2 regions of the Mesorhizobium sp. WSM4816 genome follow, and region 1 is predicted to be linked to the other one. Evidence: riboswitches for the same ligand, from Rfam matches in the RefSeq annotation. Region 1 holds a riboswitch; the other holds the start of a gene.
The links. Region 1 has a riboswitch for S-adenosylmethionine ahead of metX (homoserine O-acetyltransferase MetX). Riboswitches for the same ligand answer to the same signal wherever they lie in the genome.
Positions count from the first base shown of each region.

Region 1 (15,106 bases):
AGGCCGGCGCCGACGAACCGGTCGAGCAGATCGAAAGAGGTTTTCTCGTCGGCGGTCCAGCCGAAGACGTTGCCACCCAGAACCAGCGGCGCGATGGACAGGTCGGTTTGACCGAGACGACGTTTCTGCAAGACTGATCTCCGTGGGGAATGGAAAGAAGCGGGCGAAAAGCCCCGTGACCGGCTTAACCTATGGCGGGCCGCACCAACGTCAAAGGGCCGGCCGACTTTTCCACCGACCAGCGCTTCACAAAGGCGCGATCCGTTTCGCCACCTCTTCCAGCCAATGGTCGCGGATCCCCAGCGCCTCGAGGTGCTCCAGCGTGCTGGACACATAGTCCTCATTCTTTCCCGACTGGCCAACGGCGCCGCGAACGACGCTCGCCGCATCGGCCGCATCGAGCGCACCGGCATATTGCTCGTGGCTACGGTCGACGACATAGGCGACAGCCTCGACCGTCTCGCCTCCGTCTGTGTCGCCCCCACCCTTGTCGGCCTCACGCGTGTCCCCCTTGTCGAGGCGAATGCTAAGCATGCGCTCGAGATAGACATTGGTGACCAGCTCGCGTTCGCGCAGATAGGTGATGACCTCGTTGCGCAGATCGCCGGGGACGCGGAAAGCCAGCCCGATGCAGGAGCCGCCACGGTCGAGGCCGAGCACCAGGCCGGGCCGTTCGCGCGTGCCGCGATGCACGAAGGAGTAGACGCACAGCGAGCGGCGGTAGCCATGGAGGCGGGCCCGCCGCGTCTCGACATGCGCAAATCCCGGCCGCCAGATCAGCGAGCCGTAGCCAAAAACCCAAAAATCGCCCATATCGCCAAGCCTGGTTGCAGCACCGCACTGGAATCGGTGTTTTTTCAATCCGTCTCCGTCTACCCGATCTTGCCGGAAACGACACCTCTGCAACACGCGCCAACGAGAGCCGCAGCATGACGTCAAATGACGAACGCCCGCCGAATTTTCTCCGCCGGCTGTTCTGGCTCGGCGTTTTCATCGTCGTGCTGTTTTGCCTCTACAGCGCCGGCTGGTTCTACCTGGCAGACAAGGTCAAGAGCGAAGCCGGCAAAGCGGTGGCCGAACTCAACGGCAATGGCATCGAGGCGGACTGCGTCAATCTCACGGTCAGCGGCTACCCCTTAAGCTTCGCCGTTACCTGCGACAGCCTGGCTTATCAGGACGACAGCAGGAACGTCGCCGCCTCGCTCGGCAGCCTCAAAGGAGTCACGCACGTCACCCAGATCCTGTCCCCTGGCGCCGACCTGCAGGGGCCGCTCAGGACCTCCGTGCCGGGGATGGCACCGCTGTGGATCGACTGGGATAATCTGCGAGCGAACGTCAAACTGTCCTGGCCCCTGCCCCGGCGCGTTTCACTGGAGGCAGAGGCTCTGTCAGCCCAGACCGATCCCGCCGATGGCACAGACCCGGTCGAGCTGTTCAGCGCTGGGACAGCGGCCGGAGAATTGCGTCCGAACGGCCAGGACATCGACTATGCCGGGAGTTTTACCGATCTCGAAATCGATCCGGGCGCGATCGATGGCCGCGTGCTGCCGCCGCTCGACGGCAGCGGCGACGTGACGCTGAAGAACGGCGTGGCGCTGATCAAGACACAAACAGAGAGCCTGCGCGGCCAGGCGGTGGATATCGGCAAGCTCGATCTGTCGTCGGGAAGCGCGCGCGTCACCGTTTCCGGGCCGGTCTCGGTCGATGCCGACGGGCTGATCGACGCCGATTTGATGATCAGGCTCAGCGATCCGAAGGCGGTGGCGGAAATCCTCGGCAAAGCCATTCCCGAGCAGAAGAGCCAGATCAAAACCGGCTTTGCCGGGCTGGCGCTGCTTGGCAACGAACCGTCGATGCCGCTCAAGATCGTCAAGGGCAAGGCCTCGCTCGGTTTTATCCCGCTGGGCAGCATCAAGCCGGTCGATTAGGCGATGATTGCGAACCTCCAGTTCGGAAAGACCATGGCCAAACAGGAAGATAGATGAACCGCCCGGTGAAGCTCCTGAGTGTTGGCGCGCTGACGCTCGATACGATCCTTCGCGTCGACACGCTTCCGGCGCGTCAGGGCAAGTTCATCGCGTCCGACGGCGTCCAGATCGCCTCGGGCATGGCTTCGAGCGCGGCCTGCGCCGCACGCCGCCTCGGCGCGGAGGTATCGCTGTGGGCGAGCGCGGGAGACGACCTCGTCGGCGATCAGCTGGTCGCAGGCATTGAGGCCGAAGGCGTCGATTGCAGCTTTGTCCGGCGCGTCGCCGGGGCGCGGTCGGCACTGTCGGCCATCCTGGTCGACACGCATGGCGAGCGCATTATTGTTCCGTTCTATGACAAGCTCGCGCAGGCCGACCCCGAAGCGCCCCCCACTGAGGATCTCACCGCATTCGACGCCGTCCTGGTCGACGTGCGCTGGCCGGGCGCGGCAGCTCTGGCCCTGACGGCGGCGCGCGCAAACGGCCGTCCAGCCATACTCGATGCCGACACCGCGCCACGGGCCGTGCTGGAACGGCTGTTTCCGCTCGCCACGCATATCGTCGCGTCGGAGCCGGCGGCGTTCATCCTCTGCGGCGAGGAGCAAGGCACGCAAAAGGCCTGTGAAGCGCTGGCCAGGCGCACCGATGCTTTCGTAGCGGTGACCGGCGGCGCAGCGGGAAGCTGGTGGTTCGACCGCTCGGTGGCGTCGGTGCGCCACGTCGCCGCGCCAAGGATCAAGGCAGTGGATACGCTTGCCGCCGGCGACGTGTTTCACGGCGCCTTTGCCGTCGGGCTGGCCGAGGCGATGCCGATCGAACGGACATTGCGGTTTGCCAGCGCCGCCGCCGCGCTCAAATGCCTGCGCTTCGGCGGCAGGCTGGGCGCGCCGGACAGGGCCGAGACACTGGCGATGATGGCGGCTCACTGGCCGGATTGAGCGCGAGGCGGCCTTCAAATCGGATGGTACCGCCGCTCTATCTTTTGCTTGAGCATCGGATTTCACCTAAAACCGGTACGGGTCCGATGCTCTATCCCTTGGCCGGATGCTCGACTGCCTGCCGGCCAAAGTCCGGCACGTCGATGTCCTGGCCGGCCTCGATGATCGAGCGGCGCACGGCGCGGGTGCGGGTGAACAGGTCGAACAGCTTTTCGCCGTCGCCCCAGCGGATCGCCCGCTGCAGCGAGGCCAGATCCTCCGAGAACCGCGCCAGCATTTCGAGGATGGCATCCTTGTTGTGCAGGCAGACGTCCCGCCACATCGTCGGGTCGGACGCGGCAAGGCGCGTGAAGTCGCGAAAGCCGGAGGCCGAATATTTGATGACCTCGGACTTGGTCACCGACTCCAGGTCGTCGGCGGTGCCGACGATGTTATAGGCGATGATGTGCGGCAGGTGCGAGACGATGGCCAATGTCATGTCGTGATGCTGGGGATCCATCGTGTCGATGTTGGAGCCGCAGCGGCGCCAGAATTCCGAGAGCCTTTCCAGCGCCTCGGGATCGGTGCCGGGTAGCGGCGTGAAGATGCACCAGCGGTTTTCGAACAATTCGGCAAAGCCGGCGTCCGGGCCCGATTTTTCAGTGCCGGCCAGTGGATGGCCGGGAATGAAATGCACGCCGGCAGGCACATGCGGCTGCATCTGCGCGATGACCGACGCCTTGGTCGAGCCGACATCGGTGAGGATCGCGCCCTGCTTCAGCGCCGGTGCGATTTCCTCGGCGACCTCGCCCGAAGAACCGACCGGCACCGAAACGATGACCAGGTCGGCATCGCCGACCGCCTCTTTCGCATCCGACGTGTAGAAGGAGCCGAGGCCGAGTTGTTTCGCCCGCGCCAGCGTCGTTTCGCTGCGCGTCGAGATGGCGACATGACCGGCAAGGCCTTCGCGATGGATTACGCGGGCCAGCGACGAGCCGATCAGGCCGATGCCGACCAGCGCGATCTTTTCGAACATCGGTGATGTCATGGTGTTCTAGCTTTTCAAAAATGTCGCGAGGGCGGCGACAACGCCGCGATTGGCCTCTTCGGTGCCGATGCTCATGCGCAGCGCATTCGGGAAGCCGTAGCCGGAAACACGCCGCAATATGTAGCCGCGCGCACAGAGGTAATCGTCCGCAGCTGCCGCCGAATGTTTTTTGTCTTCGGGAAAGTGGATGAGGACGAAATTGCCGACGCTCGGCGTCACCCGCAGTCCGAGCCTGGTCAACTCCTGGCTCACCCAGGTCAGCCAGGTCTCGTTATGCGCCACGCTTCGCTCGACATGGGCACGGTCGCGGATCGCGGCAATGCCGGCCTCGATCGCCGTCGCGTTGACGTTGAAGGGACCCCGCACCCGGTTGATCGCATCGATGACATGCATCGGCGCGTACATCCAGCCGATCCGCGCGCCGCCGAGGCCGAGCTTGGAGAAGGTGCGGGTCATGACCACGTTTTCCGCGCCAGCCACGAGTTCGACGCCGGCTTCATAGTCGTTGCGGCGGACATATTCGGCATAGGCTGCATCAAGCACCAGAAGCACGTTTCGAGGCAGGCCGGCATGCAGGCGGCGCACCTCCTGGAACGGCAAATAGGTGCCGGTCGGGTTGTTGGGATTGGCGAGGAAAATGATCCTGGTACGCGCCGTTACCGCAGCGAGGATCGCGTCGACGTCGGCGCGCTCATTGGTTTCCTTGACCGAGACCGGGACAGCACCTGCCGACTGGATGTAGATCTTGTAGACCATGAAGCCGTGTTCGGTGATCACAGCCTCGTCGCCGGGTGCGAGATAGGTCTGCGCAAGCAGGCCCAGAATCTCGTCGGAACCGTTGGAACAGACGATGTTCGCCGGATTGAGGCCATGCACCTCGGCGATCGCCTCCCGCAGGCGCCTGGCGGTGCCGTCGGGATATATGTCGAGCTTGGCCGCAACGTCGCGCGCGGCTTCTATCGCCTTCGGCGAGGGGCCGAGCGGATTCTCGTTCGACGACAATTTATGGACCTTGGCAACGCCGGCCGGCGCCGTGCTTTTGCCCGGCACATAGGCTTCGATGTCCATGATCCCCGCGCGGGGCGTTGGACGTGCCTGATCCGATGCCTGGTTCATATTGCAAAAATCCGTCGAGAACGCTTCCGCTGCTCCAACGCGATGCGAATTTCGGATCCGCCACACTGGAAGCCGCCGCGGAAATACAAGCCGTGGCCTGGAATGTCGAGAGGCGGCAATGATCGGTGCGTGACTGGCCGTTGACGCCGAGGCGCGCCGGTCCTAAAGAAAGGCGAAATCCCGTGGTGATTTGGCCGGTCGGCTTGCAGCCACGTTAAACAACTCGCTAAAGGGCCGTTTGCATCCTGTAACCGGCTTTGCGAAGGCAATGCCGGTTTTTTTGTTGTCCGCAGCCGGCCGGACAGTCGCATCGACCCGAAAATCGCAATCGACTTTCGGAAAACACGATGGGTTGATGTAAGAGGATGCGATGGTCGCGCTGCGCACGAAAAGAACCAACAACGAGGCCGACGAGCCGTCGAGCCCGGTGTTGCGTTTCGGTGCCGACAAGCCGCTCAAGCTCGATGCCGGCACGCTGCTGTCACCGTTCCAGATCGCCTACAAGACTTACGGCACGCTCAACGACGCCCGCTCCAACGCCATCCTCGTCTGCCATGCACTGACCGGCGACCAGCATGTCGCCAGCACCAATCCAGTGACCGGCAAGCCGGGCTGGTGGGAAGTGCTGATCGGCCCCGGCAAGATCATCGATACCAGCCGCTTCTTCGTCATCTGCTCGAACGTCATCGGCGGCTGCCTCGGCTCGACCGGCCCCGCCTCGACCAATCCCGCCACCGGCAAGCCGTACGGGCTCGACCTGCCGATCATCACCATCCGCGACATGGTGCGGGCGCAGTTGATGCTGGTCGACCATTTCGGCATCGAAAAACTGTTCTCGGTGCTCGGCGGCTCGATGGGCGGCATGCAGGTGCTGCAATGGGCGTCAAGCTATCCGGAGCGCGTTTTCTCGGCGCTGCCGATCGCCACCGGCGCGCGCCATTCCTCGCAGAACATCGCCTTCCATGAGGTCGGCCGGCAAGCGGTGATGGCCGATCCCGACTGGCATGGCGGCAAATATTTCGAACAAGGCAAGCGCCCGGAAAAGGGACTGGCTGTGGCGCGGATGGCCGCTCACATCACCTATCTGTCGGAGGCGGCCCTGCACCGGAAGTTTGGCCGCAATCTGCAGGACCGTGAAGCGCTCACCTTCGGTTTCGACGCCGACTTCCAGATCGAGAGCTATCTGCGCCATCAGGGCATGACCTTCGTCGACCGCTTCGACGCCAACTCCTATCTCTACATGACACGGGCGATGGACTATTTCGACCTCGCCGCCGACCATGGCGGCCGGCTCGCCGATGCCTTTGCCGGCACCAAGACCCGTTTCTGCCTGGTCTCCTTCACCAGCGACTGGCTGTTCCCGACCGAGGAGAGCCGCTCGGTCGTTCACGCGCTGAACGCGGCCGGCGCCTCGGTGTCCTTCGTCGAGATCGAGACCGATCGCGGCCACGACGCCTTCCTGCTCGACGAGCCGGAGCTGTTCGCCGCCATCAACGGCTTCATCGCGTCGGCGGCCCGCGCCAGGGGGCTCAGCGCATGATCCTGAAAAGGCGCAGACTTTTCGGATCACGGTCATGCGCCAGACAAAAGGCACGATCATGAGTGTCAACCACGCCCAGCGCGTCGACCTCGAAGTCGTCGCCGATCTCATCCCGCCGCAGTCGCGGGTGCTGGACGTCGGCTCCGGTGATGGCCTGCTGCTCGAATTGCTTCAGGCAACGAAGCAGGTCGACGGCCGTGGGATGGAACTGTCGCAGCGCGGCGTCAACGAATGCGTGGCACGCGGCCTGTCCGTCATCCAGGGCGACGCCGACAAGGACCTCAAATTCTATCCCGACAAGGGTTTTGATTTCGTCGTCCTGTCGCAGACCTTGCAGGCGACCCGCAACCCGAAGCTGGTGCTTGACGAGTTGCTCAGGATCGGCAAGCACGCCATCGTCTCCTTCCCCAATTTCGGCCACTGGCGGGTACGCCTTTCGCTGTTCGTCGAAGGGCGGATGCCGGTGACCAAGGACCTGCCCTATTCCTGGTACGACACGCCCAACATCCATTTCTGCACCATCCGCGACTTCGTCAATCTCTGCGAAGAGCTCGGCGCAACGGTGGAAAAGGCAACCGCGCTCGACGCCAATGGCCAGAAAATCGGCCTGTCGATGCCATGGTGGTTCTGGAATTTCTTTGGCCAGCAGGCGGTGTTCCTGCTGAAGCGGTAACGGCGGCCATCGCTTCGGCCAGCCGGCCGGAGTCCGGAGACATCTGGGACGGATCGCCATTCGTCGAGGTCTAGCGATCAAGTTCCGGAAAATACGGATCGGAGAAAAACCGCCGACCGCGCTCGCCTTGCAAACAGTCGACCGTTGCTGCCGCATCGACCGGGACGGATCCGGGATCGGCCCCGGGACCGGCATTAGGATCGGTAACACCGCTGACCTCGAGGACCAGCTTGCGGCGTATGGCGGTCACGAATTCCGAAGCGGCATAGACCGGCAGCACGAAGGAACCTGGCCCGCCTGTGACGCACTCGGCATAGTATTGGTCGAGATGGCTGAAGCTGGGCGACGGGCTGATCAGGATCGGCAGGCCATTGATGACGATGCCCTTTGCTATCGCGGCGTCGCGTGTCGTGGCGACGGGCATCCCGATATTGTTGGGGCCATCGCCTGAGATGTCGATGACGCTGCGCGTCGCGTCGAAGGCGGCTCCATCCAAAAGCTTGGCGCCGAACGCGAGCGCACTGGAAATCGAGGTGCCGCGAAAGCTCCTGAACGGGCGCGCCTCGATCTTGCCGGCGAATACCTCGGCGCTCTCGGCATCGTCGATGACCTGCCAGGCAATGACGGCGTCGTCGCGGACGGTGCCTGCCCATTCGAAATAGGCCAGCGCAATGCGGCCGTTCACGCCCGAACGCACCGCATTGATGAAGTCGGGGTGGCGCAGCGCCTTGACATAGCCGGCGCGCTGCAGGGCGAATTCCTTTTCGTCCATCGAGTGCGAGATGTCGACCGCCAGCACCAGTTCGACGTCCACGGCAATGGTGTCGGCGGGCGTGGCCAGTGGTGCTGCCTGAGCGCAGGCTAGGCAGGCAAGCAGGCTGACGCAGGTCGCCCAAAAGCGCGCAGCGGTTTTGGGGTAACGACAAGCATCGAAACAAAGACTCAAAGCGTGTCGCATGAATCCAACGCCGCAGGCTTCCGAACGATGCCGGCAATCTTTCGCCGTGATCACGGCAAAATAAAGCTTACGGCCGGCTATGCCTGTTGGCGGGCTTTGGCGACGGCCGGGGGTGGTTCGATCGCGCCGGCCCTGACACGGACTGGCTTGAGAGCCGGTCGCTCGAAATCTCTCACGATCGCCAATGAGCGCGGGAAGAATTCAATGTTGTGCTGGCCACGGCCGATATTGAGGATCGCGGCGTCGGCAAGACGCGCCTCCAGCATCGACAGCACCCGCCGCAGCGTCGCGCCGTCGAACGTGTCCAAAGCCTCATCGATGATCACCCATTTCGGCTGCCGCAAGACCAGCCGGGCAAAGGCAAGCAGGCGCTGCTCGTCATCGCTCAATTCGCGCTCCCAGCGCGCCGACCGGTCGAGCGAGGATGACAGCCGCCCGAGACCGACCTCGGCAAACACCGCCGAGATCTCGGCGTCGCTGACCGCGGCATCGGCGTGGTCGAGCACCTCGCGCAGCGTGCCGAGCGGGAAATAGGGTTTTCGGGGAACGAAGGCCGGCACCTCTCCGGCCGGCATGCCGATCCGCCCGCTTCCCCATGGCCACAGACCGGCAATGGCGCGGAAGAACAGCGTCTTGCCGGCGCGCGGATCTCCGGTGATCATGACGCGCTCGCCGGCGCGGATCTCGACATGGGGCTCGGCGAGCTTGGTGCATCCATCCCGCGACGCAATTTCGAGCTTGTCGAATGTCAGCCTGCCGTCCGGATTTTCGCCGAACTCGATGCGCCTCTCGCTGTGGTGGAGCACATCCGTTTCAGCAAGCGCGATGCGGAAATCGGCGACGCGCATCAGCGTGGCGCGCCAATCGGCGATGCCGCCGATATTGTTGATGAACCAGCGCAACGAGGAATGCACCTGGTTGAAGGCGCCGACAGCCATCATCAGCCCGCCGAAGCTGATGTCACCGGCGAAATAGACCGGCGCGGCGACGAGGATCGGCGCGACGACAGTGATCCAGCCATAGGTGTCGGTCACCCAGGAAAGATTGATCTGGGCGCTGTAGATGCGCCGCATCGCGCCCAGCACCGTGCCGAGGTCGAGCTCAAGCCGCCGTCGCGCGTCGGCCTCGCCGTGCGCAAGCGCGATGGCATCGACATTCTCGTTGACGCGGACCACCGAGGAGCGCAGCTCCGCCTCGCGCGTATAGCGGTCGCTGTTGAAGCGGATGAGCGGCCGCCCGACCAGCCAGCTCAGCCAGGAGGCGGTGCCGGCATAGAGGATTGCGGCCCACACCATGTAGCCCGGAATCGCAAGCGAATAGCCGCCGACATGGAAGACGAAGCCGGAAGACAGCGACCACAGGACGCCGACGAACGAAACAAGCAGAATGAACGACTGCAATAGCCCTATGCCGAGACCTGTCGAAAGATCGGAGAGATGCCCGGCATCCTGCTGCAGGCGCTGGTCGGGGTTGACGCCGATGGCGCCGGCGTTGGCGAGCCGGAAAGCCCGCGCCGGCCGCATCCATTCACCGATCAGATCGACGGTCAACGCCTCACGCAGCTTCAGCCGGATCGTCTGGTCGAGCCAGGTCTGGCCGACATTGAGCACCACAAGCCCGCCGGCGATGGCGGCAAACACCAGAAGCTGGTGCAGGAAACCCTGCATGTCGCGCCGAGCCAGCGCGTCGTAAAAGGGCTCGTTCCAGCGATTGAGCAGAACCTGCCCGATCGAGGTTGCCACAATGACGGCGACGATGCCGAGGCAGGCCCAGAGCAGTTGTTTGCGGATCGGCGACGTCGCCAGCGCCAGCCTGATTGTCGCCAGCTGGTCGCGCAGGCTGCTGGCCTCGACCGACGCGGCAATCGGCTTGGTGCTGGCCTCGAAATCCGGATGATCGGCCATTGATGAAGACCCTTCGCAAGCGGTGCTGAAACCGGTGAACAAGTCGACTCAATCGGGTAGCAAACCCGCCCACGACAGATAGGTGGGAAAAAGCGTTATTCCGATCACGAAAACGTCATCGGCGGCCCGGCGACGGCGCCTTCCCGCTCGGCGATATCCGGCCGAGCCTTGTGGCGCCATGCGGCGAGAAAACCGGCACGAAGACGCGGCGAGAGGCGCGCTGGACGACCGGCACACCCTGATAGAGCCGCTTCTGCGCCTCGACGACGATGACGCCGGAAAAGATCGGCCAGAACCTGCGGCCGGCGCGCTCCAGCACATTGTGGAACCGCATCATGAAGCGTCGCCGCGATGGCGGGAAGAACAGGGCGTCGGACCAGGCCGCGGGCGTGAAATTCGCTTCGCGCAGCAATTCGGTGAGCTGGCCGCGCGAGAAAGGCCGGCCGCTGCCGAACGGCGTATGCTCGAAACGGGCCCAGACACCGCGCCGGTTGGGCACGACGATGACGACGCGGCCGGCGGGCGACAGCACCCGCCAGATTTCGTTCAGCGTCTCGCGCGGGTTCTCGGCATGTTCGAGTGAATGGACGAGCAGCATGCGGTCGATGGAGGCATCGACCAACGGCAATTCCTCATCGAAGACCAGCGCGGTCGCAGTCGGCCCGGTGGCCGGCCAGACCACCGCGCCTTGCGTCGCCGGCATGAAGGCAAAGACACGTTCGGCATCGGTGCCGAACCGCTCCAGCCACGGCAAGGTGTAGCCGAGGCCGACCAGCCGCTCATTGGGCACGACAGCCCATATCGAGGACAACGCCATGGTGATCGAGCGTTCGGCCAATCGCCCGAGCGTGGTCGAATAAAATGAGCGAAGGTCGACGATATCGGAATGCATGCGCGGCACGCTATCTTCGATGCTGTCCAAGTTCAACAAAGGCGCCAAGTTCTACAAAGACGATGACATCCGCGGGCAAGCGCCCTATGTCTGCGGCGACTGCTGCATCGGCCAGAAATCGGTTTCGATTTCGGAAGACACGATGCAGCAGGTAAAAAGTGTCAGAAGCGTCCTTTGTGCGTCCAACTGGACGCGCGGCGCTCTAGAGCAATTCCAGGAAAAGTGTGAAACGGTTTTCCGTCCGGAATTGCGCAAAACAAAGAGTTAGAGCGGTTCGGCGCTTCCGTGAAACGATGAACCGCTCCAGTGGAGAGATGCGATGCCGGTTGAAATCGAACAATTCATGTGCCGCAGCGACAATTTCGGTGTGCTGGTGCATGACCCGAAAAGCGGCCAGACCGCGATCATCGACGCGCCCGAGGAGGCGTCGATCCTGGCCGCGATCGAGCGTACCGGCTGGACGCCGACGATGATCCTGACCACCCATCACCATGTCGACCATGTCGAGGCCAATCTGGCGCTGAAGGAGCGCTTCAAGCTGCGCATCGTCGGACCGGAAGCGGAACAGGCAAAAATCCCCGGCATCGACGAAACCGTCGAGCAGGGTTCAGTCATCCACCTCGGCGAGGAGAGGATCGACGTGATCGCCACGCCCGGCCACACGGCGGGCCATGTCTCCTATCATCTGCCGGCGTCGAAAGTGGCGTTCACCGCCGACACGCTGTTCGCACTCGGCTGCGGCCGGCTGTTCGAATGCAAGCCGCCGGTGATGTACGATTCGTTGAAGAAGCTCGCGGCGCTTCCGGCCGAGACGGTCGTCTATTGCGGCCATGAATACACGCTTTCCAACGCCCGCTTCGCGCTGACCGTCGACCCGACCAATTCGGCATTGAAGGAGCGCGCCGCGAAAATCGAAGCGCTGCGCGCCGACGGCAAGCCGACGCTGCCGACCACGATCGGTGAGGAACTGTCGACCAATCCGTTCCTGCGCTGGCACGATCCGGCAATCCGCAAGCATCTCGGCATGGAGAACGCCTCCGACGCCGAAGTGTTCGCCGAAATACGCAAGCGCAAGGATAATTTCTGAGCACGTTGATGGTCTGGCATCCATGAAGGGCTGAGGAAAATGACCAGTTCCGCCGAAATCATCGCGGCGCTCGGCCTGAAACCGCATCCGGAAGGCGGCTGGTATGCCGAGACCTTTCGCGATGGCGCGGAAGGCGCTCGCGGCCATTCGACCGCGATCTATTTCCTTTTGGAGCAGGAGCAAGTGTCGGCCTGGCACCGCGTCAAGGACGCCGCCGAGGTCTGGCATTTCTATGCCGGCGCCCCGCTGGCACTGTCGATGCATCGGGAAAACGGGCCGGTGATCGAGCAGGTGCTCGGCACGGCATTGGCGGCGGGCGAGCGGCCGCAGATCGTTGTGCCGGCAGGCTGGTGGCAGTCGGCGCGTAGCCTGGGCGAGTGGACGCTAGCCGGCTGCACCGTGGCGCCGGGCTTCGATTTCGCCGCCTTCGAGCTGGCCGAACCGGGCTGGCAACCGGGAACGCCTTAGGTATATCGAGATTCAGGTCAGGCCGAGCCGAAAATGGTGGATTCCGAGAACCGGAACGGAGCGTACGTTTGGGTACGTGAGTACCGGAAGCGCAGGAAACCGCCGTTTGCAGGCCGGCATCACCTGAATATCGACATACCTAACCCAGCAGGAAACCCATCGTGATCCCCAGCTGGGCGGCATAATACAGCACCCAGACCGCGCGGCGCGTCCAGTCGCGGTGCGGCGAGATGGCGCTCAGCAGGAACTTTTCCGAGGCGAGCAGCGCGTCGGACGCCATGAACAGCACGGCGCCGCCGACGACCCAGAAATTGCTCAGGGTCAGCGCCGAAATGCCCATGGCAAAAATTGTCGCGATATAGACGCTGATGGGAAGGCGCAGGGCGGGGCCGACACGGCGCCAGAGCGCAAAAGCATGGCGAGCGCCAACACGGCCATTGCCACGGCAATCGCCGCGCGCCACGGCTCGGCCGAGAGCAGCCCGACCGGCTCGCCGGAGCGCAGGAACAGCGCGATGTAAAACCCATGCGCCACGAGAAAACTGGCCAGCCCGCCGACAAAAGCCTTTTCACCGTCGCGCGACAGCAATGCATCGCCGATGGCGCTGAGCGCCAGCGCAGCGATGAGCAACCCCGGACCGCCCTGCAGCGATGCCAGCACGGCGAGCATTGCCACGGCCAGCGTCTTGACCGCGGAACGCGCAAGCGTCTGTGGCATGTCGATGGTGAAGGCGTAGATCACCGCGGCGGCCAGCGAAAACAGCAGCGTCGCATTGGCGTCGGCGTCGATGCCGCCGGGAAACGGCATCACGCCCCTGCCTCGCTCGCAGCCCTCTTGCGCAAGAACAGCGATTTCGCCGCAAGCGCTGCGCCGCCGGTGATCAGCACGCAGGCGGCGAGGATGCGCAGGGACGGTTCGGCGAAACCGGCTGATATCAGCACCAGCGTCGACAGCAGCGGCGCGGCATAGCTTGCCGCGCCCAGCACCTGGATGTTGCCGCGCTTGACGCCGATATCCCAGGCGTAGAAGGCCGCGCCCACCGGCATCAGGCCGAGGCCGAGCACGGCCAGCCACTGGCCGGCGCCGACAGGCAGCACCGTTTCTTCCAGCATCAGATGGCAGACAAGCGAAAGCGCTGCCGTGGCCGCACAGAACCAGGTGACGATGCTGGTCGGCACCGACGGAAAGCGGCGCGACAACAGCGAATAGGACGACCACAGCACGGCGCAGACGCCGGCCATCGCATAGCCGAAGGCATAGCGCGCGTCGAAGGCAATCCCGCCGGCCTTGGTGACGATCAGGAAAGTGCCGGCAAGGCCGAGCAGTGCGCCGACGACATGGTTCCAGGCCAGGCGCTCGCCCGGCATCAGCGCCGATCCGAGCACGATCAGCAGCGGCCACAGATAGGCGATGAGGCTCGCCTCCACCGCCGGTGCGTTGCGCAGCGCAGTGAAATAGAAGAAGTGATAGCCGAACAGGCCGGCAATGCCGATCAGCCACACTTGCGGCGGTATTTTCCCGCTCCCGGCGGTGGCCGGCATGAACAGCCGCGCGACGAGCCCGACGCCAGTGCCGATCGTGAAGGTGATCGCCGAGAGCAGGAATGGCGGCACCTTGCCGGAAGCGTCCGTAAGCAGCGCCAGCAGCGCCCACATGGCGACCGCCGAGAAGCCGATCAGTGTTGCGCGCCCCATGTCCGTCTCCGGCGGCGCGCGATCGCGCCTAATCTGTCGCTTCGAACCGCTCCGCGCTGACGGTAAGGGTGCCGATTTTCGTGCCGACCGTGGCGTGGATCGGCGCATATACGCCGGTTTGGCCGACCGGTGCAAACGTCACCATGATGCGGCTGCGCTTTCTCAGGTAATCCAGGGATTTGCGGTTCTTGCGATAACCCGCCACCGGCTCAAAATCCAGCCGGCAAGTGACGGTATCGCCCTCGTAGCCGCGCACCGAGGTCGAGCCTTTCGACTCGTAGGTCAGCGTCAGATCGGCGCGCATCTCGCCGTCATAGAGCTTCACCGTGCGCCCGCAGACCTTGTCGAGACTATCGGCATGGATGACGGTGGCGGCCATCGGATCGAGCACCGAGGCGAGATGGCTGGCGGCCAGCGGTATCCATTTCTTGGAATTGCGCTTCTTCGGCGCAGGCACGACCTTGGTCGCGGTAACAGTGCCGTTGGCGAACTGTATATCGATCATCGATGCCTTGTCGCCCGATTTGTAGTCGGCGCGGAACGCCTGCGGCTGCAATTGCTTGCCCAAAATCTTGCCCTTCGACGAGACCGTGCCACGCGTGTCGTCGAATATTGTGGCGAGGCCGGCGCTGGAGACGCTGCCTTCGATCGAATAGGTATCGCCTTCGTAACTGCTGGAAAAGCTTGCCTTGGCCACCGAGAAGCCGTGGACCGAAACCGTATACTCGCCCTTGAAGGATTGTTGCGTGGCGGCAGAAATTGCCGTCGGCAGCGCCACGGCGAGCGATGCAAGGAGAGCATGAGACGAACGAAGCATGGCGGGATCGATCCTCGATTTCAGC
Region 1 is NZ_JBVVQR010000006.1:77,797-92,902, forward strand. It holds gene AC0L3H_RS09740 (aldo/keto reductase) at 1-131, opposite strand, end outside; gene AC0L3H_RS09745 (gamma-glutamylcyclotransferase) at 247-813, opposite strand; gene AC0L3H_RS09750 (DUF2125 domain-containing protein) at 930-1,928, shown strand; gene AC0L3H_RS09755 (sugar kinase) at 1,982-2,905, shown strand; gene AC0L3H_RS09760 (prephenate/arogenate dehydrogenase family protein) at 2,997-3,932, opposite strand; gene hisC (histidinol-phosphate transaminase) at 3,939-5,048, opposite strand; SAM riboswitch at 5,221-5,298, shown strand; gene metX (homoserine O-acetyltransferase MetX) at 5,419-6,588, shown strand; gene metW (methionine biosynthesis protein MetW) at 6,647-7,261, shown strand; gene AC0L3H_RS09780 (DUF1194 domain-containing protein) at 7,332-8,138, opposite strand; gene AC0L3H_RS09785 (ABC transporter ATP-binding protein/permease) at 8,297-10,123, opposite strand; gene AC0L3H_RS09790 (class I SAM-dependent methyltransferase) at 10,239-11,015, opposite strand; gene AC0L3H_RS09795 (hypothetical protein) at 11,035-11,283, shown strand; gene gloB (hydroxyacylglutathione hydrolase) at 11,335-12,102, shown strand; gene AC0L3H_RS09805 (cupin domain-containing protein) at 12,142-12,570, shown strand; partial or broken gene AC0L3H_RS09810 (lysoplasmalogenase family protein) at 12,710-13,377, opposite strand; gene yddG (aromatic amino acid exporter YddG) at 13,377-14,264, opposite strand; gene AC0L3H_RS09820 (DUF3108 domain-containing protein) at 14,293-15,081, opposite strand.

Region 2 (15,106 bases), on a different contig from region 1:
TGGACGATGCCGTCGTGCGAAAGGCAAGGCTCAAGGCTGGCGAGTGGACAAAACCGCTTGAAGGCAAGGTGCTGGCGATGATCTTCGACAAGCCGTCGACGCGCACGCGCGTGTCCTTCGACGTCGGCATGCGCCAGCTCGGCGGCGAGACCATCATGCTGACCGGCGCCGAGATGCAGCTCGGCCGCTCCGAAACCATCGCCGACACGGCCAAGGTGCTGTCGCGCTATGTCGATGCGATCATGATCCGCACCACGTCGCATGACCGGCTGCTGGAGCTGACCGAGAACGCGACCGTCCCCGTCATCAACGGGTTGACCGACGACACCCATCCCTGCCAGCTGATGGCCGACATCATGACCTTCGAGGAGCATCGCGGCCCGGTCGCCGGCAAGACCATCGCCTGGACCGGCGACGGCAACAACGTGCTGCATTCGCTGCTGGAGGCCTCGGCGCGGTTCCGCTTCAACCTCAACGTGGCCGTGCCGGAAGGCAGCGAGCCGGCGCAGAAGCATGTCGACTGGTCGAGGGCGCATGGCGGCAAGTTGAACTTCACCCGCTCGCCCGAGGAGGCCGTCCACGAGGCCGACTGTGTCGTTACCGATTGCTGGGTGTCGATGGGCCAGGAGCACCGTGCTCGCGGCCACAATGTCTTCTCACCCTATCAGGTCAATGCGGCACTGATGGCGAAGGCAAAGCCCGACGCGTTGTTCATGCACTGCCTGCCGGCGCATCGCGGCGAGGAGGTCACCGACGAAGTCATCGACGGCCCGCATTCGGTGGTGTTCGACGAGGCCGAGAACCGGCTCCACGCCCAGAAGGCGGTTTTGGCCTGGTGCCTCGGCGCTTGATCCGGGCTGCTGTGATCCTGGTCACCGTGATCCGGGCCGCCTTGATCCCGGCCGCCTTGATCCGGGAGTGCGTGATGCCTATCTCAGGCGCATCACGCAAATCGAGCGCGTTTCGACGCATGCGCCCCGGAGGGCGGCATCGCCGCGCCCCGGAGCTTTGTCATGTTGGAAACCCGTCAATTGGCTGAACATCAACCCAAACTCGGCGAATTCGGCTACGCCGGCGACGATCATGTCGTGCCCTTCGAGGTCGGCCCGCTCGACGTGCGCGGCCGCACCGTCCAGCTCGGGCCGATGCTCGACGCGATCCTCAGCCGTCATGACTATCCCGAGCCGGTCGCCCGCCTGCTGGCGGAAGCCTGCGTGCTGACGGTGCTGCTCGGCACCTCGCTCAAGTTCGAAGGCAAGTTTATCCTGCAGACCCGCACCGACGGGCCGGTCGACATGCTGGTGGCGGATTTTTCCACGCCGCATGCGCTGCGCGCCTATGCCCGCTTCGACGCCGACCGGCTGGAGGCACTGATTTCTGCCGGCGAGACCTCGCAGCGGACGCTGCTCGGCAGCGGTGTGCTGGCGCTGACTATCGACCAGGGCGCCCACACGCAGCGCTATCAGGGCATCGTCCAACTCGACGGCGAGACGCTGGAGGAGGCCGCCCGCACCTATTTCCGGCAGTCGGAGCAGATCCCGACCGATCTCAGGCTTTCGGTGGCCAAGCTGTTGACGCCCGGCATCGGCGGTGCCCGCGAGCAATGGCGCGCCGGTGGCATCCTGGCACAGTTCCTGCCGCAATCGGCGGAGCGCATGCGCGTGCCCGACCTTCCGGGTGGCGACGGCGATCCGCGCGAGGAGATCCATGATCCGGCCGACAATTCCTGGCAGGAACTGCTGGCGTTGCTTGGCACCATCGAGCCGACGGAACTGATCGACCCGACGATCGGCGCCGAGCGGTTGCTTTACCGGCTGTTCCACGAGCACGGCGTGCGCGTCTTCGGCGGCGTGCCGGTAGCCGACCAGTGCTCATGCTCCAGGGAGAAGATCCGCGGCATTCTTGGAGGCTTCTCCGCCGACGAGATCAGGGACAGCACCGAGGATGGCGGCATTCACGTCGCCTGCGAATTCTGCTCGAAGCAATATGACTTCGACCCGGCGGAATTTGCTGCGGCTCAATAGCCGGCGTCAGTGCTGCCTCGGTGCCTTCGCAGAGCTTGGTTTCTCGCCCCTCGCCCTGGGGCGAGAAGCCCAAGTGAGCCTCAGTTCACCGTCCGCCGCGTGCCCGGCAGGTCGAGCGAAAAGGCGGGGATGGCGACGTCGAACGTCTCACCCCGCTTATTGCGCATCGTGTAGTGGCCGACCATGATGCCGGATGGCGTCGAGAGTGGGCAGCCAGACGTATACTGATAACTATCGCCGGGATTGAGTTCAGGCTGGTCGCCGACAACGCCGGCGCCGCGCACCTCTTCGACCCGGCCGGTGCCGTCGGTGATCTGCCAATAGCGCGACAGAAGCTGCACGAATTCATCCGACTGGTTGTCGATGGTCACCTGGTAGCCCCAGACATAGCGGTTCTCCGGCGGGTCGGAGCGATCTTCCAGATAGAACGGCCTGACCTGCACTTCGATGTCGCGCGTGACGGCGCTGTACATAAATCACTCCACACTATGCAGACGGAACATTCGACCCTCTCCGCAGTTCGGTCAACGGGGTGCGTCCCCTCGGTGTCTGCCATCGTTGCCCGAATTTGTTAAGCGCAGGTGCCGAACAACAATGTCATTTAAGTGACACGTGACAATGATGGTGTGCAGGGCCGGGGATGGTGTGCAGGGCCGGGCGACTCAGCATTCTGTCGAACTGTTGAAAACGGCTTCATGCGGCCGGTTTTTTCTGGAGCGACCAGATATTGATGGAATTGACAGTCACAGCCGCCTTGCTTTCCATAGCTCTGCTTGTTGTCAATCTCGCCAGCATCCTGCTCGCTTCGTTGAAGCTGAAGCGGCCTGGCAGGATCACGCCGCCAGCCGTCGAGGCGCCGCCGGTGTCGATCGTCGTGCCGTCGCGCGGCGTCGAGCCGTTTACCGAGGAGACGCTCGAGCGCGCCTTCTCGCTCGATTGGCCGCACTATGAGCTCATTTTCTGCGTCGCCCATGCCGACGACCCGGTGGTCGGGCCGATCACCGATGCGATAGCCCGCTTTCCGGCCGTGCCGGCCCGGCTGCTGGTCGGCGACGACCGCATCAGCGGCAATCCGAAACTCAACAATTGCGTGAAGGCCTGGGAGGCCGCGCGCCACCACTGGGTCATCCTTGCCGATTCCAACGTCCTGATGCCGAGGGACTATGTCCAGCATCTGATGACGGCATGGCGGCAGGACACCGGCCTCGTCTGCTCGACGCCGATCGCCTCGCGGCCGGACGGGTTCTGGGCGGAGGTCGAATGCGCTTTCCTCAACACGCTGCAGGCGCGCTGGCAATATACCGGCGAGGCGCTCGGCCTCGGTTTCGCCCAGGGCAAGAGCATGCTGTGGAACAAGCCATTGCTCGACGCCAATGGCGGCATCCGTGCGCTTGCCGCCGAGATTGCCGAGGATGCCGCCGCGACCAAGCTGGTCAACGGGCTCGGACTGCGCGTCAATCTCGTTGCCGCGCCCTTCGAACAGCCGCTCGGCTTGCGCACATTTGGCGAAATCTGGTCGCGCCAGGCCCGCTGGGCACGCCTCCGTCGCGTCACCTTCCCACTGTTTTTCGCGCCCGAGATCCTGATCGGAGCGGCGCCGCCGCTGGTGCTTGCGCTGGTTGCGGCAGCAGGCGCCGGTTTCAGCCTGCCGGCTACCGCCATCGCCGTGCTGATAGTCGCCTATCTGCCGGAATGCGCTCTCGCCTCGGCCAAGGGCTGGCACCTGTCGCTGCGCATGATGCCGGCGATGGTTGCGCGGGACGTGATGCTTCCCGCCATCTGGGTGCGCGGCTGGCTCAGCGGTGCCGTCGACTGGCGCGGCAACACGATGACCATCCAAACCAGCGCCGTTGCGGAATTGGAAGAGACGCCGTCGGGCGCCTGACCCCGCCTGCTTTGCAGATCAGAGCGCAGCAGTTCGGCGCGTATCCCTACCTGGCGGCTTTCAAGGCCTGCTCGATGTCTTCGAGCAGGTCGTCAGTGTCCTCCAGTCCGACGGACAGCCTGAGCGTGCCTGGCCCGATGCCAAGTTCGGCCCGCGCCTCGTCGCTCAGATTCTTGTGTGTCGTCGTCGCCGGATGGGTGATCAGGCTCTTGGCGTCACCGAGATTGTTGGAGATCAGCACGACATCGAGCGCGTTCTGGAAGGCGAAGGCCGCCTGCTTGCCTCCCTTGACGTCGAGGCAGATCAGCGTCGAGCCGCCCGACATCTGCTTCTTGACGATCGCCGCCTGCGGGTGATCGGCGCGGCCGGGATAGATGACGCGGACAATTTCCGATCGCTCGGCGAGGAAGTCCGCGATCCGGCCGGCACTTTCCGTCTGCTGGCGCACGCGCAGCGGCAGCGTCTCCAAGCCCTTCAGCAGCGTCCAGGCATTGAAGGGCGAGAGGCTGGGACCGGTGTGGCGGAAGTAGTCGTGCAAATTCTCGTCGATCCACTTCTTGTCCGACAGGATGATGCCGCCGAGGCAGCGCCCCTGACCGTCGATGTGCTTGGTCGCCGAATACACGACGATATGGGCGCCGAGTTGCAACGGCTTCTGCTGCAAGGGCGTGGCAAAAACGTTGTCGACGATCAGCCGCGCGCCGATCGAATCGGCAAGCGAGGCCACAGCTGCGATGTCGACGACCTCCAGCGTTGGATTGGTCGGGCTTTCAAGGAAGAACAACTTGGTGTTGGGCCTGACCGCCTTTTCCCAATTGGCGATGTCGGTGCCGTCGACCAGCGTCGCCTCGATGCCGTATTTCGGCGCCAGCGTCTCGACCACCCAGCGACAGGAGCCGAACAGCGCGCGCGCCGCCACGATGTGGTCGCCGGCCCGGGCACTGCACAGCAACGCCGCCGTCACCGCCGCCATGCCGGATGCGGTGGCGCGGGCATCTTCGGCACCTTCCAGCGCACACATGCGCTTCTCGAACATGTCGACCGTCGGATTGGCATAGCGCGAATAGATGAAGCCCGGTTCCTCGCCCTTGAAGCGGGCTTCCGCCGCCTGCGCCGTGTCGTAGACATAGCCTTGCGTGAGATACATCGCCTCGGAGGTTTCGCCGAAGCCGGAACGCAGCGTTCCTGCATGCACGAGGGCGGTCTGAGGCTTCCAGTTGCGCGTTTTGCTCGTCATCACCTTGTTCCAAACACAAAAAATGGTCCAAACACAAAAAAACCGGCCGCGAAAGTCGCAACCGGTCGTACGGCCTTTCGGCCCGACGGTCCTTTAGCGACTTGTTTAACGTGGCTGCAAGCCGACCGGCCAAATCACCACGGGATAACGATCCTTTAGACCTGCACCGCGCTTGCGTCAATTGCCGGCATGATTAAGAGGTTTGTACCAGCGGGTTCCACGGCAAGAACCTGCGACAAGACGAGACCACGCCCGGCCTTCGAGCGGAGCCAGCTTTGCGGCAGACAGGCATTCTTCCGGATCAGGATATTTCCGCGCTGTACCAGTCGGGCGCGCTGAAGTCGCCGCGCGCGCTCGACGCCGACCAGGTCCAGCCGGCCAGCCTGGACCTCAGGCTTGGCGACAAGGCCTGGCGGGTGCGCGCCTCCTTCCTGCCCGGCCCCAACCACAGGGTTGCTGAAAAACTCGACCGCCTGAAGCTGCACGAAATCAATCTCACCGATGGTGCGGTGCTGGAGACGGGCTGCGTCTATATCGTGCCGCTGCTCGAGAGCCTGGCGCTTCCGGCAAACATTTCCGCCTCGGCCAACCCAAAAAGCTCGACCGGGCGGCTCGACATCTTCACCCGGGTGATGACCGATCGCGGCCACGAGTTCGACAAGATCGCTGCCGGCTACAACGGCCCGCTCTATCTCGAAGTCAGCCCGCGCACCTTTCCGATCATCGTCCGCGCCGGCTCGCGGCTGTCGCAGATACGGTTCCGCACCGGCAATGCGCTTTTGTCGGAAAGCGAGCTGCACGAATTGCACCGTGCCGAGACGCTCGTCGCCACCGAGCCGCCGAACATTTCCGGCGGCGGCATCGCACTGTCGATCGACCTCGATGGCGACAAGGACGGGCTGGTCGGCTACCGCGGCAAGCACCACACCGGCCTGGTCGATGTCGACAAGCGCGCCGCGCAGGATGTCGTCGATTTCTGGGACCCGCTCTACAAGAGCGGCGCCGGCGAACTGGTGCTCGATCCGGACGAATTTTATATCCTCGTCAGCCAGGAAGCGGTGCATGTGCCGCCGCTCTATGCCGCCGAGATGACGCCCTTCGATCCGCTGGTCGGCGAATTCCGCGTCCACTATGCCGGTTTCTTCGATCCGGGTTTCGGCCATTCGGCCTCGGGCGGCACCGGCAGCCGGGCCGTGCTCGAAGTGCGCAGCCACGAAGTGCCGTTCATCCTCGACCACGGCCAGATCGTCGGACGGCTGGTCTACGAGCACATGCTGAAGCGGCCGCAGGCGCTCTACGGCACAGATCTCGGCTCGAACTATCAGGCGCAGGGCCTGAAACTGTCCAAGCATTTTCGCGCCGCGCGCTGATCGCCCGCTATGATCAGACCATGCTTGCCTGACCTTACGGGTCGTGCTTGGCTGTCTTAGCCGTCAATACGGTTGGAACAAGGGGAACAAAAAATGCAGATTTCAAGATGGATCGCATCGGCAGCAACAGCCGTCATGCTGGCGATGTCAGTCGGGTCGCTGTCGGCGCAAGCACAGGAAAAGTTGAAGATCGCCACTGAAGGCGCCTATCCGCCGTTCAACACCATCACCGCGGATGGCAAGCTCGTCGGCTTCGACATCGACATCACCAATGCGCTTTGCGCTCAGATGAAGGTCGAATGCGAACTTGTCACGCAGGACTGGGACGGCATGATCCCGGCGCTCCAGGCCAAAAAATTCGACGCCATCATCGCGTCCATGAGCATTACCGAGGAGCGCAAGAAGCAGGTCTCCTTCACCAATAAATACTATACGACGCCGCTTTCGCTGGTGGCCTTGAAGGACAGCGATATTGCCTCGACCGAACCGGCGGCACTCGCCGGCAAGACGGTCGGCGCCCAGGCTTCGACCACCCAGGCCGACTATGCCCAGGATGTCTATGGCAAGGCCGGCGCCGAGGCGAAGCTCTATCCAACCCAGGAGGAGGCGGTCGCCGACCTGATGAACGGCCGTCTCGATGCCGTCCTTTCAGACAAATTCGTGCTGATGGACTGGATGAAGAAGTCGAGCGACGACTGCTGCAAGATGGTCGGCGACGTCAAGGGCACGGAGACCGAAGCCGGTATCGCCGTGCGCCAGGAAGACAATGCGCTGCGCGAAAAGCTCAACGCCGCGATCGACGCGATCGTCGCAGACGGCACCTACAAGAAGATCCAGGCCAAATATTTCGACTTCGATATTTATTGAGAGGTCGAAGCTGCGCGTTCTTCCTTCTCCCCTTGTGGGAGAAGGTGGCCGAGCGAAGCTCGGTCGGATGAGGGTGTTCCGGGGACACCAACGTCTCATTCCTTCCAGCACCCCTGCCATGAAAGTAACTTCAAACTCTGTTTCATTTCAATCGGATAGCGACTTGGGCCAGGGCTCGATTTTAAAACCGATATACCAGAGAAAGCGGCCCGCGCACCTTTCATCTACGATGGCGCCCGGCGCCGGGCGATGTGTCTCATCCGTCTCGGCACTGCGCGCCGATCCACCTTCTCCCACAAGGGGAGAAGGAGAAGGTTGGCGCCTAAAGCGCCTTCACCGCCACCTTCACCGGCTGCTCGATTTCAAGCGGGTTGCGCAGCGGCAGGCCGAAATCCTTGGCCTCGATCTCGAAGACGTCGCCGGCCTCGGTCCTGACGCCGTCGGCGAAGGACAGTGTCGCGGTGCCGAACATGTGCACATGCACGTCGCCCGGCTGGCGGAAGGCCGAATACTTGAAGTGGTGATGTTCGAGATTGGCGATGGTGTGCGACATGTTCGCCTCGCCCGACAGGAACGGTTTTTCCCACAGCAGCTGGCCGTCGCGGAGGATGCGGGAGGAACCCCTGACGTCGGACGGCAGCTCGCCGATCAGGATCTCCGGCCCGAACGAAGCGTTGCGCAGCTTGGAATGCGCGAGGAAAAGATAGTTCACACGCTCGGTGACGTGATCGGAAAACTCGTTTGACAGCGTGAAGCCGACGCGGAACGGGACGCCGTCGTCGCCGATGACATAGATGCCGGCGACTTCCGGCTCCTCGCCGGCGTCCTCGGCGAAGGCGGGCGACAGAAGTGCCGCACCGGGCGCCACTGCCATGGTGCCGTTGCCCTTGTAGAACCATTCCGGCTGCACGCCGGTCTGGCCCTTGGCCGGCTTGCCGCCCTCCAGCCCCATGCGGAACATCTTCATGGAATCGGTGAGCTGCTCCTCGCCGTCGCTGCTGAGCTTCTTGTGCATGGAATCGCGGGTCGCGGCGGAGCCGAGATGTGTCAGCCCGGTGCCGGTGAGGTGGAGATGCGCCGGGTCGGGATGGTTGATCGGCGACAACAGCCGCCCCTTCTTGTAGGCGGCATCGAGGTCGACCGCTTCGCCAAAACCCTTGCGCTCGATGAGGGCGACAAGCCCGGTGCCGGTGCGCGCGGCCTCCATCGCCAGCGAATAGACGCTGCGGGCGCCGTTGATGATTCTGGTCTTGCCGCCGTTGCGGGCGACGACGCGGATGGTCTCCGCCTCGTCGAGGATCTGGGAAATCAGCATGACGTACCCTCTCTCAATTGCCTTGGCCGGCCTGCCGGTCTTGCAAGCTGTTCCTGGCGCAGCTCGGACGGTGTCCGCGCCACGGGTGAAATTCTTCGTCCGGATTGCGCTCGCGGGCCCGGTCCCCTGGGGGGACTTCCTTGCGTCGCCCGGCAGCGCCGCGATGTGACCCGTGCCTCCTAAAAGCGCGCCGCGTTTGAAAACGGGCCCGCTTTAATCCTTGCTTTCATGCATACCGTTGTCCCAACACGCTGCACACGTCTGGCGACATGCATGAGTTCCCTCGCCCTCAAGCCTTGTTTTTGTTGTAGACGTCGAAGACCACGGCGCCGAGCAGCACCAGGCCTTTGACCACCTGCTGCCAATCGACATTGACGCCCATGATCGACATGCCGTTGTTCATGACGCCCATGATGAAACCGCCGACCACCGCACCAACCACCTGACCAACGCCGCCCATCGCCGAAGCGCCGCCGATGAACACAGCGGCGATGACGTCGAGCTCGCTGCCGAGGCCGGCCGCCGGCACCGCCTGGCCAAGGCGCGCCGCAATAATCAGCCCGCCGAGCGCCGAGAGCACGCCCATATTGATGAACACCATCAGGGTCAGCCGCTCGGTCTTGATACCCGATAGCTGCGCCGCCTTGGCATTGCCGCCCATTGCGTAGATGCGACGGCCGACCGTCATGCGTTTGGTGACGAAAACGAACAGCGCAATCAGCACGCCCATCACCACGAGAACGATTGGCAGGCCCCTGTAGGTGGCGAATTGGTAGACCAGAAACAGCGCCAGGGCGCTGGTCACCAAGGTCTTGACGACGAACAGCGAGAAGGGCTCGGCTTCGTAGCCATGCCGCTCGCGGCTGCGCCGTGCCCTGAGCCCGAAATAAGCATAGGCGACCACGGCGACGATGCCGAGCACGATCGTCGTCATGTGCAGCGTCAGGCCGCTGCCGACGATTGTCTTGCCGGCGGCGTTCACCACCGGCGGTATCAGCGTCAATGAGCCGATCACGTCGGGAATGAAGCCGGAACTGAGCGCCTTGAAGCCGACCGGAAGCGGCCCCACGGAAGACCCCCCACCCAGCAGCGCCTGGCAGATGCCGCGGAAGATCAGCATCCCCGCCAGCGTGACGATGAAGCTCGGTATTCGGTGATAGGCAATCCAGTAGCCTTGTGCCGCGCCGATGGCACCACCGACGATCAGGCAGATGATCGACACCACCAGCGGATTGCTGAAAGGGCCGAGAGGCCAGATGACCATCATCATCGCCGCCAGCGCGCCGATGAAACCGGCGACGGAACCGACGCTGAGATCGATATGGCCGGAGACGATGACCAGCAGCATGCCCAGCGCCATCACGATGATGAAGCTGTTCTGCTGCACCAGGTTGCTCAAGTTCACCGGTTTGAACAGCGTTCCGGACGTCGTGTACTGGAAGAACACCATGATGGCGATAAGCGCCAGGATCAGGCCGTATTCGCGCAGGTTGGTGACCAGCGCCGAGACAGCAATGCGCGGCCCTTGCTGCACATCTTCGGCGACGCCACTTTTCGGGACGGGACCGCTTTCGGTGCTCATGATGCTTTTCCTTCTCCGCGAACGATGGCGCGCATGATCTTTTCCTGGCTGGCATCACTCGCCGCCATTTCGCCGACGATACGTCCTTCGTTCATGACATAGATACGGTCGGTGATGCCGAGCAGTTCGGGCATCTCGGACGAGATGACGATGATCGCCTTACCCTCCGAGGCGAGCCGCGCGATGATCGTGTAGATTTCATACTTGGCGCCAACGTCGATGCCGCGCGTCGGCTCGTCGAGGATCAGCACCTCCGGATTGGCGAACAGCCATTTCGACAGCACCACCTTCTGCTGATTGCCGCCTGAAAGATTGCCGGTCATCTGATAAACGCTGGACGAGCGGATGTTGGTCTTGGCCTTGTAGTCGTTGGCGACGGCGAGCTCGCGCATGTCGTCGATCACGCTGTGGCGCGACACGCCGGGAAGATTGGCCAGCGTGATGTTGTGCTTGATATGATCGATCAGATTGAGACCGTAGGTCTTGCGGTCTTCGGTGACGTAAGCAATGCCGTGTTCGACTGCCTTGCTGACAGAGGAGACATCGATGGGCTTGCCCTTAAGCAGCACCTCGCCGGTGATGCCGCGGCCGTAGGAGCGGCCGAACAGGCTCATCGCGAATTCGGTGCGTCCGGCGCCCATCAGCCCGGCGATGCCCACCACCTCACCCTTGCGGGCGTCGATATCGATACCCTTGATCACTTGCCGCTCGGCATGGATCGGATGATAGACCGACCAGTTCTTCACCTGGAGCACGACCTCACCGATGTCAGGCTCGCGCGACGGATAGCGGTCGTCCAGCGAGCGGCCGACCATCGAGGTGATGATGCGGTCTTCCGAGATGTCCTTCTTGGCCAGCGTCTCGATCGTCCGCCCGTCGCGGATGATCGTGACCTTGTCGGCGACCCGGTTGATTTCGTTGAGCTTGTGCGAGATCAGGATCGAGGTGATGCCCTGCCGCTTGAATTCGAGCAGCAGGTCGAGCAGCGCCTGGCTGTCCTTTTCGGACAGGCTCGCCGTCGGCTCGTCGAGGATCAGCAACTGCACTTCCTTGCTGAGCGCTTTGGCGATCTCGACCAGTTGCTGTTTGCCGACGCCGATATTGGTGATCAGCGTCTTGGGGTCTTCCTTGAGGCCCACCTTCTTGAGCAGAGCGCTGGTGCGCGTCTCGTTGGCGTTCCAGTCGATGATGCCGTAGCTGGCGTGTTCGTTGCCGAGGAAGATGTTTTCGGCGATCGACAGCATCGGCACCAGCGCGAGTTCCTGGTGGATGATGACGATGCCGCGGCGCTCGCTGTCGTGGATGCCTTTGAAATGGCACTCATCGCCGCGATAGACGATTTCGCCATCATAGGTGCCGGCTGGATAGACGCCCGACAGCACCTTCATCAGTGTCGACTTGCCGGCGCCGTTCTCGCCGACAACGGCGTGGATCTCGCCTTCCTCGACGCTGAGGTTGACATTCGAAAGCGCCTTGACGCCGGGAAACGTCTTGGTGATGTCACGCATCTCCAAAATCGTCTGGGCCATCGGCAATACCACTCCTGCGAGGTCCGGAAACATACCGGGGTCGTTCACTGACGAAGCGGGGCCCTGCGTTGCGCAGGACCCCGGGTTTTACGTCTGCGGTTACTTCAGTTCTTCGGCCTTGATGTAGCCGGAATCGACCACCAGTTCCTGGTAGTTCGACTTGTCGACATCATGCGGCGTCAGCAGGATCGAGGGGACGACCTTGACGTCGTTGTTGTAGGTCTTGGTGTCGAGGCCTTCCGGCTTGCCGCCCGAGAGCACCTTGTCGACGAGCTCGACCGTCGCCTTGGCGAGTTCGCGGGTGTCCTTGAACACGGTCGAGTACTGCTCGCCGGCGATGATCGCCTTGACCGAAGCGGTTTCGGCGTCCTGACCGGTGACGATTGGCCATGGCTGATCGGCCGTGCCGTAACCAACGGCGCGCAGTGAGGCGATGATACCGCGCGACAGGCCGTCATATGGCGAGAGCACGCCATCGACGCGGCTGCCATCCGAGTAGTGGGCGGAGAGCAGATTGTCCATGCGGGCCTGGGCGGTGGCTGCCAGCCAGCGGAGCGTGCCGACCTTGTCCATGCCCATCTGGCCGGACTTCACGACGAGGGTCTTGTCGTCGATCAGCGGCTGAAGAACGGACATGGCGCCGTCGTAGAAGAAGAAGGCGTTGTTGTCGTCAGGCGAGCCGCCGAACAGTTCGACGTTGAACGGACCCTTGTTCTCGGGATAGCCGAGGCCCTTGAGCAGCGATTTCGCCTGGATGACGCCGACGCCGAAATTGTCGAACGTGGTGTAGTAGTCGACATTCGGGGTTTTCTTGATCAGCCGGTCATAGGCGACGACGACGACGCCGGCGTCAGCCGCCTTCTGCAGCGCGTCCGACAAGGTGGTGCCGTCGATCGAGGCGATGATCAGTGCCTTTGGGCCCTTGGTGATTTCGTTTTCGAGCTGGCTGAGCTGATTGGGGATATCGTCCTGCGCATATTGCAGGTCGACAGTGTAGCCCAGAGCCTCGAGCTGGGACTTGACGGCGTCGCCGTCGTTGATCCAGCGCTGCGAGGTCTTGGTCGGCATCAGCACGCCGATGAGGCCTTCGCCTGACTGCGCCGGGACCGTCATGGCCGCGATGCTAAGGGCCGCGACGGCGGCCAGTGTCTTGATGATCTTCACATTAACTCTCCCTGGTTGATGGACGCGCACCCTGGGTTTCGTGGGCCGCGCGATCGTGCAGGAGCGCCAAAACGCGCCGCTGCCGCCAAATCGATCTCCGGTATCCTCCCAATCGGCCCTGAGACTCTGGTTCCGGTCGATGCGATTTTTCTCGCTGGCGACGGTCAGGTTTCAGGACGCGCAAAGGTGTGGCGCTTTGCCATAACTGTCAAATGCGATCTTTGGTAGTTGCTATACCCAAACTGGTATACTGAAAGTGGCCAAAAGAATTGAAAGTGGCCAAAAGATCGGGCCGGGATTGCCGGCCGGTCACCAGCGAGGAGCAAACGGAGATCATGGCGGCGCTACGGGATTCTGGCGGACTTTCGGATGGTTATGGGCAACGTCCCGGCAGGAGTGAGACCTTGCTGCGCAGCGGCCTCAGTCTGCGCCACATGCGCATGATCGCAGCCCTCGACGACCATGGCCGGGTCAGCGCGGCAGCCCAGGTCATGAACATCTCCCAGCCCGCCGCCTCTCGCATGATCGCCGAGATGGAGGCGGTGCTCGACGTCAAGCTGTGCGAGAGGCTGCCACGCGGCATCACGCTGACGCCCTATGGCAAGTCGTTGGCGAGGCGCGCACGTTCGATCCTGCTCGAGATGCGCGAGGTCGACCGCGAGATATCCGAGCTCAAGGCGGGCAAGGGCGGCTCGGTGTTCCTGGGCGCGGTGACGGCCCCTGCAATCGAGCTCGCCGTGCCGGCGATCCGCGAGATCCGGCGCATCTATCCGCGTATCGAGATCACCATGCAGGTCGAGACCTCCAATGTGCTGGCGCGCGAACTGATCGCCACACGTCACGATTTCATCATCGCGCGCATCCCCGAGGACCTCAATCCGCGGCTGTTCGAGGCCCGCGTCATCGGCGTCGAGAAAGCCTGCCTCATCGTGCGCCGCGGCCACCCGCTGGCCAAGGGCAAGGCGGTGCGGCTGGAGGAGACCGCCGCCTATGACTGGGTTTTCCAGTCGGGCGGCTCGCCGCTGCGCCAGGCGATGGAGAGCAATTTCCTGAACCGCAACATCGCGCTGCCGGACCGCATCCTCAACACCAGCTCGCTGCTGCTCACCCTGGTCATGGTCGCGCAGTCGGACGCCATCGCGCCGGTGTCGATCCAGGTGGCGAAGTTCATCCAGAACCCCGAGGGGCTGGCCGGCGCCATCGACGTCGTCCAGACCGAATTCGACATCGAGGTCAGGCCATACAGTCTGATCACCGTAAAAAATCGCGTGCTTTCGCCGGCGGCCAAGATGCTGCACGACTTCATTTTGCGCGAGGTGGGCTGACGGCGTTAAGTCAAGCGATCCATTGCCAATCCACTCTTCGGCCATGTCGCTTCAATCCCGGGTCGCTTCAATCAGAATATCGCTCGAGCGAAGGAACCACACCGGGCCGTGCCGCGTCATAGAAGCGGGCTCCTGTGCAGGGCCCAGGGAGCTATCGATGATCAGGCTTCTCCTCGTCTTCGCCGCGATGCTTGCCGTCGCGTGCGGCGGGGCGCGTTCGGCCACGCTGGACCTGGCGACCGTCAATCAGGCCCAATTCACCGCCGGCGAACCGAAGGAGGTCGATCCGACGGTGCTCAAGGCGCAGATTCTTTTGGATCGCGCCCGCTTCTCGCCGGGGCTGATCGACGGTCGCCTCTCAGAGAACTTCGCCAAGGCACTCGCCGCCTTTCAGCAGGCGAACGGACTCCGATCCGATGGCAAGCTCACTGCGGAGACCTGGCGCAAGCTCACGGCGACCTCCGCCGACCCGGTGCTGGTCACCCATGAGGTGACGCGCAAGGATTTGCGCGGACCTTTCACCAGGCGTATTCCGGCTCGCATGGAGAGGATGGCCCGTCTGCGGCGGCTCGCCTATCGCAACGCGTTGGAGAAGCTGGCGGAGCGCTTCCATGTCAGCGAAAAGTTGCTCAGGATGCTCAATCCGGGCGCCGGCTTCAGGAAGCCCGGCAAGACCTTGATCGTGCCTGATGTTGGCCGCGGCGATCCTCCCGCCGGCGTAGCCGGCATCGAGGTCGACAAGGGCGCTCGCCTGGTGCGCGTGCTCGATGCTTCCGGCAAATGGCTCGCAGTCTACCCCGCCTCGATC
Region 2 is NZ_JBVVQR010000004.1:147,924-163,029, reverse strand. It holds gene argF (ornithine carbamoyltransferase) at 1-851, shown strand, start outside; gene AC0L3H_RS06975 (Hsp33 family molecular chaperone) at 1,014-2,024, shown strand; gene apaG (Co2+/Mg2+ efflux protein ApaG) at 2,105-2,497, opposite strand; gene AC0L3H_RS06965 (ceramide glucosyltransferase) at 2,755-3,909, shown strand; gene AC0L3H_RS06960 (O-succinylhomoserine sulfhydrylase) at 3,956-5,146, opposite strand; SAM riboswitch at 5,220-5,297, opposite strand; gene AC0L3H_RS06955 (2'-deoxycytidine 5'-triphosphate deaminase) at 5,422-6,516, shown strand; gene AC0L3H_RS06950 (ABC transporter substrate-binding protein) at 6,610-7,383, shown strand; gene araD1 (AraD1 family protein) at 7,706-8,698, opposite strand; gene mmsB (multiple monosaccharide ABC transporter permease) at 8,988-10,280, opposite strand; gene mmsA (multiple monosaccharide ABC transporter ATP-binding protein) at 10,277-11,809, opposite strand; gene chvE (multiple monosaccharide ABC transporter substrate-binding protein) at 11,909-12,973, opposite strand; gene AC0L3H_RS06925 (LysR family transcriptional regulator) at 13,309-14,298, shown strand; gene AC0L3H_RS06920 (L,D-transpeptidase family protein) at 14,456-15,106, shown strand, end outside.
Region 2: it holds a riboswitch for S-adenosylmethionine, as region 1 does, so the genes downstream of both, AC0L3H_RS06960 (O-succinylhomoserine sulfhydrylase) here and metX (homoserine O-acetyltransferase MetX) in region 1, are expected to answer to the same signal.